Regions from separate parts of the Bacillus sp. Marseille-Q1617 genome, predicted to be linked through region 2. Evidence: riboswitches for the same ligand, from Rfam matches in the RefSeq annotation. Region 2 holds a riboswitch; each other region holds the start of a gene.
The links. Region 2 has a riboswitch for lysine ahead of HWX64_RS17505 (aspartate kinase). Riboswitches for the same ligand answer to the same signal wherever they lie in the genome.
Positions count from the first base shown of each region.

Region 1: another riboswitch for lysine. It lies ahead of HWX64_RS15660 (Na+/H+ antiporter NhaC family protein); the one in region 2 lies ahead of HWX64_RS17505 (aspartate kinase).
Region 3: another riboswitch for lysine. It lies ahead of lysA (diaminopimelate decarboxylase); the one in region 2 lies ahead of HWX64_RS17505 (aspartate kinase).

Region 1 is NZ_CAHJXM010000002.1:859,246-863,543, forward strand. It holds gene HWX64_RS15650 (HD-GYP domain-containing protein) at 1-530, shown strand, start outside; gene yunB (sporulation protein YunB) at 589-1,353, shown strand; lysine riboswitch at 1,782-1,964, shown strand; gene HWX64_RS15660 (Na+/H+ antiporter NhaC family protein) at 2,080-3,642, shown strand; gene HWX64_RS15665 (flavin monoamine oxidase family protein) at 3,802-4,298, shown strand, end outside.
Region 2 is NZ_CAHJXM010000003.1:51,512-55,809, forward strand. It holds gene HWX64_RS17490 (electron transfer flavoprotein subunit alpha/FixB family protein) at 1-496, shown strand, start outside; gene trxA (thioredoxin) at 705-1,019, shown strand; gene uvrC (excinuclease ABC subunit UvrC) at 1,108-2,880, shown strand; lysine riboswitch at 3,122-3,300, shown strand; gene HWX64_RS17505 (aspartate kinase) at 3,499-4,298, shown strand, end outside.
Region 3 is NZ_CAHJXM010000001.1:603,068-607,365, forward strand. It holds gene ahpF (alkyl hydroperoxide reductase subunit F) at 1-788, opposite strand, end outside; gene ahpC (alkyl hydroperoxide reductase subunit C) at 801-1,364, opposite strand; gene HWX64_RS02985 (hypothetical protein) at 1,784-1,972, shown strand; lysine riboswitch at 2,033-2,208, shown strand; gene lysA (diaminopimelate decarboxylase) at 2,327-3,613, shown strand; gene HWX64_RS02995 (GNAT family N-acetyltransferase) at 3,667-4,128, opposite strand.

The DNA.
Region 1 (4,298 bases), on a different contig from region 2:
AAGTCAAGAAACATACCGAGCACGGATTTGATATTCTTAGAAAACTTCAGTCTGTATCTCTATTGGTGGCTCACTGTGCCTATCAGCATCATGAAAGATTGGACGGCTCAGGATATCCCCGGGGCCTAAAAGGGGATGATATACATCCTTTCGCTAAGATCATTGCAGTGGCAGATGTCTTTGATGCGATGACATCCAATCGCGTGTACCGAAAAGCGATGCTTCCACATGAAGCGCTGGAAATCCTTTACGCGGGATCGGGTTCCTTATTTGACATGAATGTCATAGAAGCGTTCAGGAGATCCGTCGCCATTTATCCGAACGGGATGGTTGTTGAATTGAATGACGGAAAAAAAGGGATTGTCACCGGTCAGAATAAAGGACTGACGGACAGGCCTGTCATCCGGGTGATAGAAGAAGACGGGGAAGAGCTTTATTCTCCATATGAATTGGACTTACAGAGCGAGCTTGATAAAGTCATCATCGGTTTTGATGCCGAATATGAACCGGCAGCCGCTAAAATAAAATAAATTTTTGCGTTAAACCCTCCTTAAAGAGCATAAGAATAGCTTGTAAGGGGGGATTTTTTTGTCAAAGTTTAAAACACACAAACCCCGAAGAGGAGGACCGCTGCCTTTTCGCCACGTGATGATCATCACCATCGTTTTCTTTATCTTTTCCACAGGGGCGGGTCTCTGGATCGTAAACCTGGGCTTGAAGCCAACCCTGCTTGCTTATGCAGAAACGCAAACGAGCAGAATCGGTACGATGGTCATCAATAAAGCGATCAACAAAAAGGTGGCAGGATCCATTGAGTTAGAGGAAATAACGGAAGAAGTCAAAAATGCAGAAGGGGAGGTGGTCTCTCTCAGTTTCAATACACAGAACATCAACCGCGTTCAGGGAGAAATCACTAATTTAGTCCAACTATATTTAAAGGAAGCTGAAAAAGGGAATATCGAAAATCTGGAATACATCACGGACATAGAAATCGACGAGGAAGGCACAAAAGCGGATGAAGGAATCGTGTATTCTGTTCCTCTTGGTCAAGCTACGAATAACGCCTTACTCGGGAACTTGGGACCTAAAGTCCCGATCAGGTTCCATTCAATTGGGGACGTGCGTTCGGACATTAAACATACAGTAGAAGAGTTCGGGATAAACAATGCCCTGGTCAAAGTCTATGTGACCCTGACCGTCAATGTCCAGATCATCATCCCGTTTGCAACCAAAACAGAAACCATCAAACAGGATGTACTCATCGCCATGGATACCGTCCACCTTGATGTACCTCAGTTCTTCAACAACAGCGGCGACGGTACATCACCATCGATTGAAATCCCGACGAATTGATTCAGGTGTTATGATATCACCATCTACTCTTTTGTATAGATACTATTATAGCTGGCTCCAGCAGTTGGTTGGAGTGCAAGACGAAGACTCCTGCGGGAGAAGTGGCCAATGTGAGACCTGTCCAGCTCCAGGGCTTAGAGGCACATGTCATAAGTCAACTCGTCCAAGAAGGCAAAGAACGCCTTCGTGGCCGATTCGCCTTATGCCACACGCCTCTGAACAAAGCCCTTCCGCTTTTCTTCCCGCAGGCGAAGCCGAGGAGGCTCACAGGTCACCCGCGAAAAGCGAAGTCTTGCACGGAAATCAACTGCGGTAATCAAGAATGGAAAAACATGTACTCGCACTTTCCCAATAAAAAAGTTGTCAAAAAAGTGATAGTTTGATATATTAAGAAAGGAAATTTTAATATCATAACCACATCATCAATCCGATGGGGTAGAGGTGCAGGGTTCAAGAGTAAGCTGTTTGAGGATGACAACTGAGACAACAGATGAAAGGGAACCTTTGCCGAAGCAGATATGTTTGTCAGAAGCATATGTGCTGGGGTTATCTTGAAGAAGGGTAACACTGTCATTATAGGGGATACTCTATGATGGGGAGCTACAGATCGTGATGGAGCACTTACATTACTCATTAAAGGTAATGATAGGATCCTCTATCATTACCTTTTTTTATTCCTCTGTCATGCAATGAGGTTCCCCCCCTATCAAATAGGAGGAGGACATTATGGAAAACACAATTTACTCAATCATCCCGCCCCTTTTAGCCATCCTGATGGTTATCTTGACGAGGCGCGTACTGCTCTCGCTGGGTGTAGGGATCATCGCTTCAGCACTTCTAATCACAGATTTCTCAATTACAGGCACTTTCAGTAAGATATGGGAAGCCGTCAAGGGCATTTTCGTTGCCGACGGTGGATTGAATACCTGGAATGTGTACATCATTTTATTCTTATTGATTCTTGGCGTCATCACCGCTTTCGTAAACATTTCCGGCGGAAGCCGCGCATTCGGTGAATGGGCGATGAAACGGGTGAAGACAAGAAGAGGCGCGCAATTATTGGCGGCTGTTTTAGGTATCATTATTTTTATTGATGACTATTTCAATGCGCTTGCGGTCGGACAGGTTGCAAGACCGATCACGGACCGTCACAAAATTTCCCGTGCGAAACTAGCTTATATCATCGATTCGACATCGGCACCGGTCTGTGTGGTATCACCGGTATCAAGCTGGGGAGCATATATCATTGGAATCATCGGCTCTATTCTTGCCACACACAGCATCACTGAATACACAGCATTTTCTGCATTCATCCAGATGATTCCTATGAATCTGTATGTTTGGGCAGCGTTATTACTAGTGTTGATCGTTGCTTATAGAGGCTTTGATTTTGGAAAGATGAAGGAACATGAAGAAAGAGCGGTGACGACAGGCAACCTTTATGACCCGGATAAAGAGATCCCGGGTGAGCTTAAGAACGATCTGCCTGTAAGCTCTAAAGGGTCGGTAGGCGATCTCGCATGGCCGATCATCGCCCTGGTTGTCGGAACAGTCGGTATGATGCTTTGGACTGGATATAAGGCAGTTGGTTCGTTCGATATCTTACCTGTATTTGAAAATACAGATGTCACTAAGTCATTATTATATGGAAGCTTATTCGCATTAGCGATTGCACTCATTCTTTTCTTCCGTCAAGTCAGCTTGAAGGGAGTGGGGGGAAGTGCAGCCGGAACAGCGGTTGTTGAAGGAATCAAATCCATGCTTCCAGCTGTATACATCCTCATTTTTGCATGGGCGATCGTCACTCTTATCGATGAGCTTCAAACTGGAACATATTTAGCCGGATTAGTGGAAAAATCGAACATGCCGGTCGAGGTTCTGCCTGTACTGCTATTCTTGGTGGCCGGAGTCATGGCTTTCTCTACAGGGACTTCATGGGGATCGTTCGGGATCCTGCTTCCGATAGCAGGTGAAATTGCCGCAGCAACTGATGTAAGTGTATTACTTCCTGCGATGGCCGCTGTTTTAGCAGGTGCGGTTCTTGGAGACCACTGTTCACCAATCTCTGATACAACCATCCTGTCTTCAACCGGGGCAGGAAGCAATCACATTGATCACGTTCTCACGCAGATTCCTTACGCACTCATCGGTGCATTGGCAGCTTCCATCGGTTACCTCGTATTAGGGTTCACCGGAAGCACCCTGCTTGGATTAGTCGTAGTCATCGTGCTGGTTGCAGGAATCGGATTCTTAAAAGGAAAGAATTCAGATACAGCAGTTTCACAATAAGGATATTCGTAAAACCAGAGGCATATTTGCTTCTGGTTTTTTATATTTTGGGCCCGGGATCAATCGGGCATTCGCGGCAGTTATGAAAAATGAGCCGTTCGCCCGCAATTCTATCAGATGTTCCTCTCTCATATGAATAGGAGGAAAGGGGGAATCGATATGCTGACAGAGGTGGAAGGCTATGCCGATTTACATTATCCGGAAGAATTACTATCCATCATCCGGAATGGGTTCCAGCGATCCTCCAAGCCTAAAAAGGTGCTCATATTAGGAGGCGGGATGGCCGGACTGGTTGCGGCATCCCTGTTGAAAAGAGCAGGACATGAAGTGATGATATTGGAGGGAAATGACAGGATAGGCGGCAGGATTTATACGGTGAGGGAACCATTTACATCCGGGAATTACCTTGAATTCGGCGCCATGAGAATACCAGAGAATCATGTGTTGGTGTTTGAATATATTAAGCGTTTTAACCTGCCGATCAATCGTTTTATCAACTCTTCCCCGCAGGATTTGATCTATGTCAACAAAGTTCTGACTACCAAAAGTGAATATAAAAGAAACCCGGATATTTTACGTTTCCCTCTTGAAGAGGAGGAAAAAGGAAAAACGGCAACTGAACTTTTTCTTGAAGCGACCCAGCCATTTTTTGATTT
Region 2 (4,298 bases):
TTTGGCAAAAGATGAATCCCGCTCAGGAGACGTTTCCTCTTTGTCTGTTGATGTCAAAGACTTACGTACGATCATCAAGGAAGTCGTGCGTAAAGCAAGTGAAGGGGTAGATTTATCCGAAGCGAAAGTCATCATTGCGGGCGGACGCGGAGTTAAAAGTGAAGACGGATTTGAGCCGCTGAAAGAATTGGCTGACGTCCTTGGAGGAGCTGTAGGTGCTTCACGCGGTGCCTGCGACGCGGATTACTGTGACTACTCTTTACAGATCGGTCAGACTGGTAAGGTTGTCACTCCTGACTTATACATCGCATGCGGAATTTCTGGAGCTATCCAGCATCTCGCAGGTATGTCCAACTCTAAAGTGATCGTGGCCATCAATAAAGATCCCGAAGCAAACATCTTCAATGTTGCTGATTACGGAATTGTCGGTGACCTATTCGAAGTCGTTCCGATGCTGACAGAAGAATTCAAGAAGCTTAAAGTCGCTTCATCTTAATCGATTCGTTTAAAAAGCAGATGAACGGGTAATTGAATACTATAAGAATAAAATAAGGGCGTAGCCAAAATGGTTACTCCTTATTTTTTTGAAGGTTTGAATAGAACGTAAACGGAAGGGTATATTACCTACGAGCAGATTTATAGCATAGCATTGTTATCGGTGATATACTTACGCTATATTCATTGAAATTAGGAGGCATATACTTATGGCAATTACAAACGCGACAGACCAAAATTTCGTAAGTGAAACGGACTCTGGACTAGTATTGGCAGATTTCTGGGCACCTTGGTGCGGACCATGCAAAATGATCGCTCCGGTATTAGAAGAGCTTGACAGTGAAATGGGCGACAAAGTAAAAATCGTCAAAGTTGATGTAGATGAAAACCAAGAAACAGCTGGAAAATATGGTGTAATGAGCATTCCGACACTAGTTGTCCTTAAAGACGGAGAAGTAGTGGATAAAGTAATCGGATTCCAGCCGAAAGAAGCACTTGCTGAATTATTAAATAAACATGCTTAATGTGAATTAATCGATTATAAAGCCGAGGCATGGTGCCTCGGCTTTTCTTATTCCATCAGTTAATATAGAAGGAGAGAGGGGGGATACCGTGAATTCAGTCATAACTAATAAATTGGCTTTACTGCCCAGCCAGCCTGGATGCTACCTGATGAAAGACAGGCAGGGTACAATTATTTATGTCGGTAAGGCAAAAGTGTTGAAAAATCGGGTCCGTTCTTATTTCACAGGTTCTCATGATGCAAAAACACAGAGGCTTGTGGGGGAAATAGAAGACTTTGAATATATCATGACTTCCTCGGACCTGGAAGCTCTTGTGCTCGAGATGAATCTGATTAAAAAATATGATCCGAAATACAACGTGATGCTGAAGGATGACAAAAGCTATCCTTTCATAAAATTGACTAATGAACGTCACCCCCGCTTAATTACGACCCGGAAGGTGCAGCGGGGAAAAGGGAAGTACTTCGGGCCATATCCGAATGTCGGTGCAGCAAATGAAACGAAAAAACTCCTCGACCGCCTTTATCCATTGCGAAAATGTACAACCATGCCAGACAGAGTCTGTCTCTATTATCATATGGGTCAATGCCTCGCCCCTTGTGTGAAGGAAGTGAGCAAGGATACGTACAGGGAAATGACCGATGAAATTGCCAGATTCTTAAACGGGGGATACAAAGAAATCAAGAATGAACTTTCCGAAAAAATGAAGGAAGCTTCTGAAAACCTTGAGTTTGAGCGGGCAAAGGAATTCCGTGATCAAATCCTTCATATAGAAGCAACGATGGAAAAACAGAAGATGACGATGACGGATTTTACCGACCGTGATGTGTTCGGTTTTGCGGTTGATAAAGGATGGATGTGTGTACAGGTGTTTTTTGTGAGGCAGGGGAAGTTGATTGAACGGGACGTTTCTCTGTTTCCGCTGTACAACGAACCGGAAGATGAATTTCTTACGTTTTTGGGCCAGTTTTATTCAAAAGCAAACCATTTCAAACCGAGAGAAATCTTTCTGCCCGAATCAATCGATGAAGAACTCGCTATGAAACTCCTTGAAGTGAAGGTCACGCAGCCAAAGAGAGGCAAGAAGAAAGAGCTGGTGAAATTAGCGGAAAAAAATGCCAAGCAGGCGCTTGATGAGAAATTCGCCTTGATCGAGCGGGACGAAGAGAGAACGATCAAAGCGATCGAAAGACTGGGCGAACAGATGGGGATTTACACCCCATTCAGGATCGAAGCTTTTGACAACTCAAATATACAAGGCTCGGCCCCTGTGTCGGCAATGATTGTATTCATAGACGGAAAGCCTGCAAAGAAAGAATACCGTAAATACAAAATAAAGACCGTCAAAGGTCCGGATGATTATGAATCCATGCGCGAAGTGGTGAGAAGAAGGTATTCAAGAGTATTGAAAGACGGACTCCCGCTTCCTGACCTCATCATCATCGACGGAGGGAAAGGCCAAATCGAAGCGGCCCGTGAAGTGCTGGAAAATGAATTGGGACTTGATATACCCTTGGGCGGTCTCGCGAAGGACGATAAACACCAGACATCGGAACTCCTATACGGGAATCCATTGCAGATCGTGCCGCTCGAAAAACGCAGCCAGGAATTTTACCTGCTGCAGCGGATCCAGGACGAAGTCCACCGGTTTGCCATCACATTCCACCGCCAGCTCCGCGGAAAGGGTGCATTCCAGTCCATTCTTGATGAAATCGACGGGATCGGACCGAAGCGGAAGAAGCAGCTTCTGAAGCATTTCGGTTCCATGAAGAAGATGAAGGAAGCAACGGTGGTAGAATTTCAGGATATCGGGATTCCGGAAGCAGTGGCGAAGGTTTTGCGTGAGAAACTGCAGGAATAGGGTCCCCAGGATAATTTTTGGCTCATTCGGGTGAAAGTTCGTTTCACTTGCTTTTCAGCTGAAGCTGAAAAGTCCCGGAAAAAAGAAGAGAGGCAGTCCCAAGCTTGCTTGGTTCCGCCTCTCTTCTTTTTTCCAGGAAATGAGCAAAAAATTAAAAGGAAAAATTCTTGAAAAAACTCATTGCTTCCATTTTTTTCGTGTGCTATAATTATCGATAATTTAAAACATTATCACTTTAAATAGTGGTGATAGAGGTGCGAGCTTCAAGAGTACAGGCAAAGAGGAGTATGGGCTCTGTTGAGATGTCTGGAAAGGGGAGATTCGCCGAAGTGGTGTTAGGCTCATACTAATTCCGCTGGTCCTGCGTTTAAGAAATGCAGGATTGTCAAGATGAATCAATCTTGGAGAGCTATCTCACAATGCCGATGAACGACTCAGTATTATTACTCTAAGTTCATAAAGCAATGAGATATCCGTCTCATTGCTTTTTTTGTTATCAGGCATGAGACTGCAGGTGTTTAGATCATTCAGCCGGCAGCGGGATTTGTGCAGTAGTCAGATGATTCTCTTCAGAAAAAAGATTCCATTTCTACACTCAAAGAGAAAGAAGGAGAAGCTGTGAGTATTATCGTTCAAAAATTCGGTGGAACATCAGTAGGTTCTGTTGAAAAAATTCAAAATGTTGCGTCAAGAATTTTGGAGGAGAAGAATCGGGGAAATGATGTGGTGGTTGTCGTGTCCGCAATGGGGAAAACAACTGATACATTAGTCGGTTTAGCAAGGGAAATCACTTCTCACCCAAGCAAAAGAGAAATGGATATGCTTTTATCCACGGGCGAACAAGTGACAATCTCTCTCTTGACGATGGCATTGCTGCAAGCCGGTCAGGAGGCCATTTCGTATACTGGCTGGCAGGCCGGGATCGAGACAGAATCCGTTCATAGCAATGCACGCATCACCAATATCCATACCGAGAAAATGACAACACAGCTTCAAGGCGGAAAAGTCGTGATTGTAGCTGGGTTCCAAGGAATGACGCCATCCGGTGAAATCACCACACTAGGACGCGGGGGATCCGATACGACAGCTGTGGCAATCGCTGCTGCGTTGAAAGCTGACCGCTGTGATATTTATACGGACGTCGACGGCGTCTATACGTCTGACCCGCGTTATATTGAAGGTGCACGAAAACTGCCTTCCATCTCGTATGATGAAATGCTGGAACTCGCCAATTTAGGTGCAGGTGTCCTGCATCCGCGGGCGGTTGAATTTGCAAAGAATTATCAAATCCCATTAGAAGTGAGATCGAGCCTTGAAAAAGTGGAAGGTACGTATATTGAGGAGGAAGCAAGCATGGAACAGAATTTAGTGGTAAGAGGTGTCGCATTCGAAGACGAAATTGTACGGGTGACTGTGTT
Region 3 (4,298 bases), on a different contig from region 2:
CCTTCCGTCTGCTTGACGCTGATGAAGTTCTCGATGCTCATCGTATCCAGTACCTGTCCGCCGAAGCGTTCGGCTACGATCCCTGTGCGGATTCCTTTACGTGCTGCATAGATGGCCGCACTGGATCCGGCAGGTCCTCCGCCTACTACTAGGACGTCGTATGGGTCCTTGTCGGAAAGCTCGCTGGCATCAGGGCCTTCCACGATTTTAGAAAGGATTTCCTCAATCGTCGTGCGTCCGCCGCTGAAAAATTCAGCATTCAAGTAAACGGATGGAACGGCCATGATGTTCTTGTATTCTACTTCTTCTTTGTACGCAGCACCGTCGATCATCGTGTGAGTGATGTTCGGATTGAGCACACTCATGATGTTGAGGGCCTGTACAACGTCAGGGCAGTTATGGCAGCTCAGGCTGACATATGTTTCGAAGTGATGCTCGCCTTTGACGCTCTTGATTCGATCGATGACACTCTGGTCCACTTTCGGGGCTCTGCCGCTGACTTGAAGAAGGGCAAGCACCAGGGAAGTGAATTCATGGCCGAGCGGGATACCGGCGAAATGGACACCGGTATCTTCCTCTCCTGCACGATTCACGCTGAAGCTTGGTGTTCTTGGAAGGTCAGCATTTTCGACAGAGATCATAGGGGACATGGATGAAAGCTCTTCGACTAGAGCCAGCATGTCCTTAGAAATGTCATCATCACCTGCTGAGACTTTCAGGACGATATCGCCTTCCATCATTTGCAGGTACTGTTCTAATTGTGCCTTAATATCTGCTTCGAGCATGATTTACTGCACTCCTTATAATTTACCAACTAGATCAAGACTTGGCTTAAGTGTTTCAGAACCTTCCTGCCATTTAGCCGGGCAAACTTCGCCTGGGTTTTTGCGCACATATTGTGCAGCCTTGATTTTGCCGATTAGGATGTCTGCGTCACGGCCGATGCCGCCTGCATTGATTTCAACTGTTTGGATGACACCATCTGGATCGATGATGAATGTTCCGCGGTCAGCTAGACCTTCTTCTTCATTCAATACCTCGAAGTTGCGGGAGATTGTTTGAGATGGATCCCCGATCATCGCGTATCTGATTTTACCGATTTTTTCTGAGCTGTCGTGCCAGCCTTTATGTGTAAAGTGAGTATCTGTAGAAACGGAATATACTTCTACGCCAAGCTCTTTAAGAGCTTCGTAGTTATTTTGAAGGTCTTCAAGTTCTGTAGGGCATACGAATGTGAAGTCTGCAGGGTAGAAGCAGAAAATGCTCCATTGACCTTTCAGGCTTTCGTCAGTGACAGTGATGAACTCACCATCTTTGTATGCTTGTGCTGTGAATGGTTTTACTTCTGATCCGATTAAAGACATAGTGTAAATTCCTCCTAAAAGTAGTATGTGGGATTGAGAATTATTAATAGTTTATAATAATTCTAATTCGATATTTATTATTATATATGCTGGTGAAAAAGTCAAGGAAGAAGATTGGATTATTTTTTTGTGTAGTTTATCGGGGGAAAGAGAAAGGGGTTCTTCCGTTTTGTTTCATATGTAGAGAGTCTTCAATCGTTAGAGTCAGATAGAGATAAATCGACAAGTGGCACAATTATTTGGATTCCGGCACAATTATTTGGTATGGCTCCTCTAATCATAGCAAAAGGGGGATATATTTTTAGCTCGAAAACTACTTTTTCAAAAAATAGGTTCAAATCCACTGTGAAATGATAAAAGATTGGCTGTTTTATAAACTTTTTTAACGGTTTAAAAATCTGTTGGGCAAGAAGAGTGGAATGTATCCAATATGTTTCTATTCAAAGGGCAGAGTCACGGGTGGATGGTTAGATGAATCGATTGAAGACGTGAAAAAGGAATTAACGGAATATGTGAAGGAAGCGCTCCTTGGATGCATCGATGAAAGTATTCACTTTACGATCGACGGGGTTTCCCCTGATAAGGCTCAAAATAAGAATATAACATAATAGATTGACAATTTTTCCACCCGGGTGGTATAGTGTCTTTACAAAACTATAAACTTACTCTCTGATAATAGAGGCGCGAGAATGAGGAGTAGCTTTCCTGAGGATGATGGATCCCGGGACGGAAAGTGAAAGGCAGATCGCCGAAACGGGAAGCAGCCTATCGGTTTCCTGTTGGGCTGGCATTGAACAAGTGTCAGACTGTCACAATGGTCACGTTGTGGAGAACTATTGAAGAGATGTTAATACAGAATTCTTCAGAACGTTCTTCGTTTTGATCAGGAAACCGTATGAGCATCGCTTCATACGGTTTTTTTGTGTAGTTTTTTTCGGAGGGGTTTCAGGAGGAGATTCAATATGACAGCAATGGAAACGAATGTACAAGGACAATTGGAAATCGGCGGGATGAGTACGGGCGAGCTTACCGCATTGTACGGAACTCCGCTGATGGTCTATGATGAGAACATGATCCGCCGCAATGCACGCGAGTTCCGCGAGGCGTTCATCGAGAGCGGGCTCGAGTTCCAAGTGGCATATGCGAGCAAGGCGTTTATGTGCAAAGAAATGGTGCGCCTTGCGGAAGAGGAGAATCTGTCGCTGGACGTCGTGTCCGGAGGGGAGTTGTACACGGCGCTCGAAGCAGGATTCCCGGCAGAACGGATTCATTTTCACGGGAATAATAAGTCTGAAGAAGAGATGGTGATGGCGCTTGATGCGGAGATTGGCTGCTTCGTGGTCGACAGCTTCCTTGAGCTTGAGCTCCTGCATGAGCTGGCGAAAGAGCGTGAACACCAGGTGAACATCCTGCTACGTGTGACGCCGGGTGTCGAGGCCCATACCCATGACTACATCATGACGGGGCAGGATGATTCGAAGTTCGGATTCGGGATTTCGACCGGCCAGGCCGACCGCGCGATGCAAATCGCCCTATGCAAGCCGCATTACAATGTACTCGGGATCCATTCCCATATCGGGTCGCAGATTTTTGAGCTGGACGGATTTCAGCAGGCAATCACCGTTCTGTCCGATTTTCTTCAAAGTGTAAGGCTGGAATGCGAAGTTACGCTGCCGGTTTTGAATATCGGGGGAGGCTTCGGGGTGCGTTATACGGAAGAAGACAAGCCGCTTCCGATCTCCGAATATGTAAAAGCGATCACGGACTGCGTGAAGGAAAGCTTCGGCGAGAATGGGTATCCGCTGCCGGAAGTATGGGTGGAACCAGGACGCAGCATCGTTGCGGAAGCAGGGACCACGCTGTACAAAGTCGGGTCGAAGAAAATCATCCCTGACGTGCGCACGTATGTGTCAGTGGATGGCGGCATGACCGATAATCTGCGTCCGGCACTGTACGGCGCGAAATATCATGCGGTGCTGGCGAACCGTCCGAATGAGGAATGCACGGAGCTTGTCAGCATTGCAGGGAAGTGCTGTGAGTCAGGTGACATGCTGATCTGGGATCTGATGCTTCCGCCGGTGAACTTCGGGGACACGCTTGCTGTGTTCAGTACGGGCGCTTACGGGTATTCGATGGCGAATAATTATAACCGGATTCCGCGTCCGGCCGTGGTGTTTGTGAAGGACGGCGAATCTCGAGTTGTAATCGAGCGGGAAACGTATGCGGATCTGGTGAGGCTGGACCGTTAAATGGAAAGAACCTTTGCCGGGTTGGAAGGCAAAGGTTCTTTTTTAGATAGAAGTCAGAAAATTTCCTTCTCCATTACCACGTTGGTGGTTTTATAACCGATCTTTTCATATAATCCCCTGGCGATCTTGTTATGCCCGAATACATGCAGACCGATCTTATTCACCCCGATTTGTTTTGCTTTCTCTTCTATTTCTTTCATTGCTTCTTTGCCGTAACCTTTTCCCTGGTGCTCTTCCAGGATGCGGATATCATAGATGAACGCTTTTTCAGAAGATTGCTTGGCGAGCCATATGATCCCTGTATGTTCAGCGCTCTCATTCAGAATCGTGTATAAGTAGTTATTTTCGGAATTCTCTCCATCCGGAAGAAGATTGCTGAATTCTTCCTGTGCTCTTTGCAAAGATCCTTTTTCTTCCCAGTTTCCCGCTGACACTTTTTCCTTCGCATAATCTGCAACGGCTGTTTCGAGATATTGCTGAAATTCAGCGGGGGTCATCTTTTGTAAAGTAACCATATTTAGTTTCCCTCCATGAAAGTACAAAAATATTTTCTTCTTAAAAGGAATCCCGTTCGGCGGCTGAATCCCTAAAGTACCAGTAAAGATAACCCGCCAAGGAGCAGAAGTACAGCAGCGGTCAACAGAGCGATTTTCGTGAAGCGGTTTGATTTATGAAAAATCCTGAA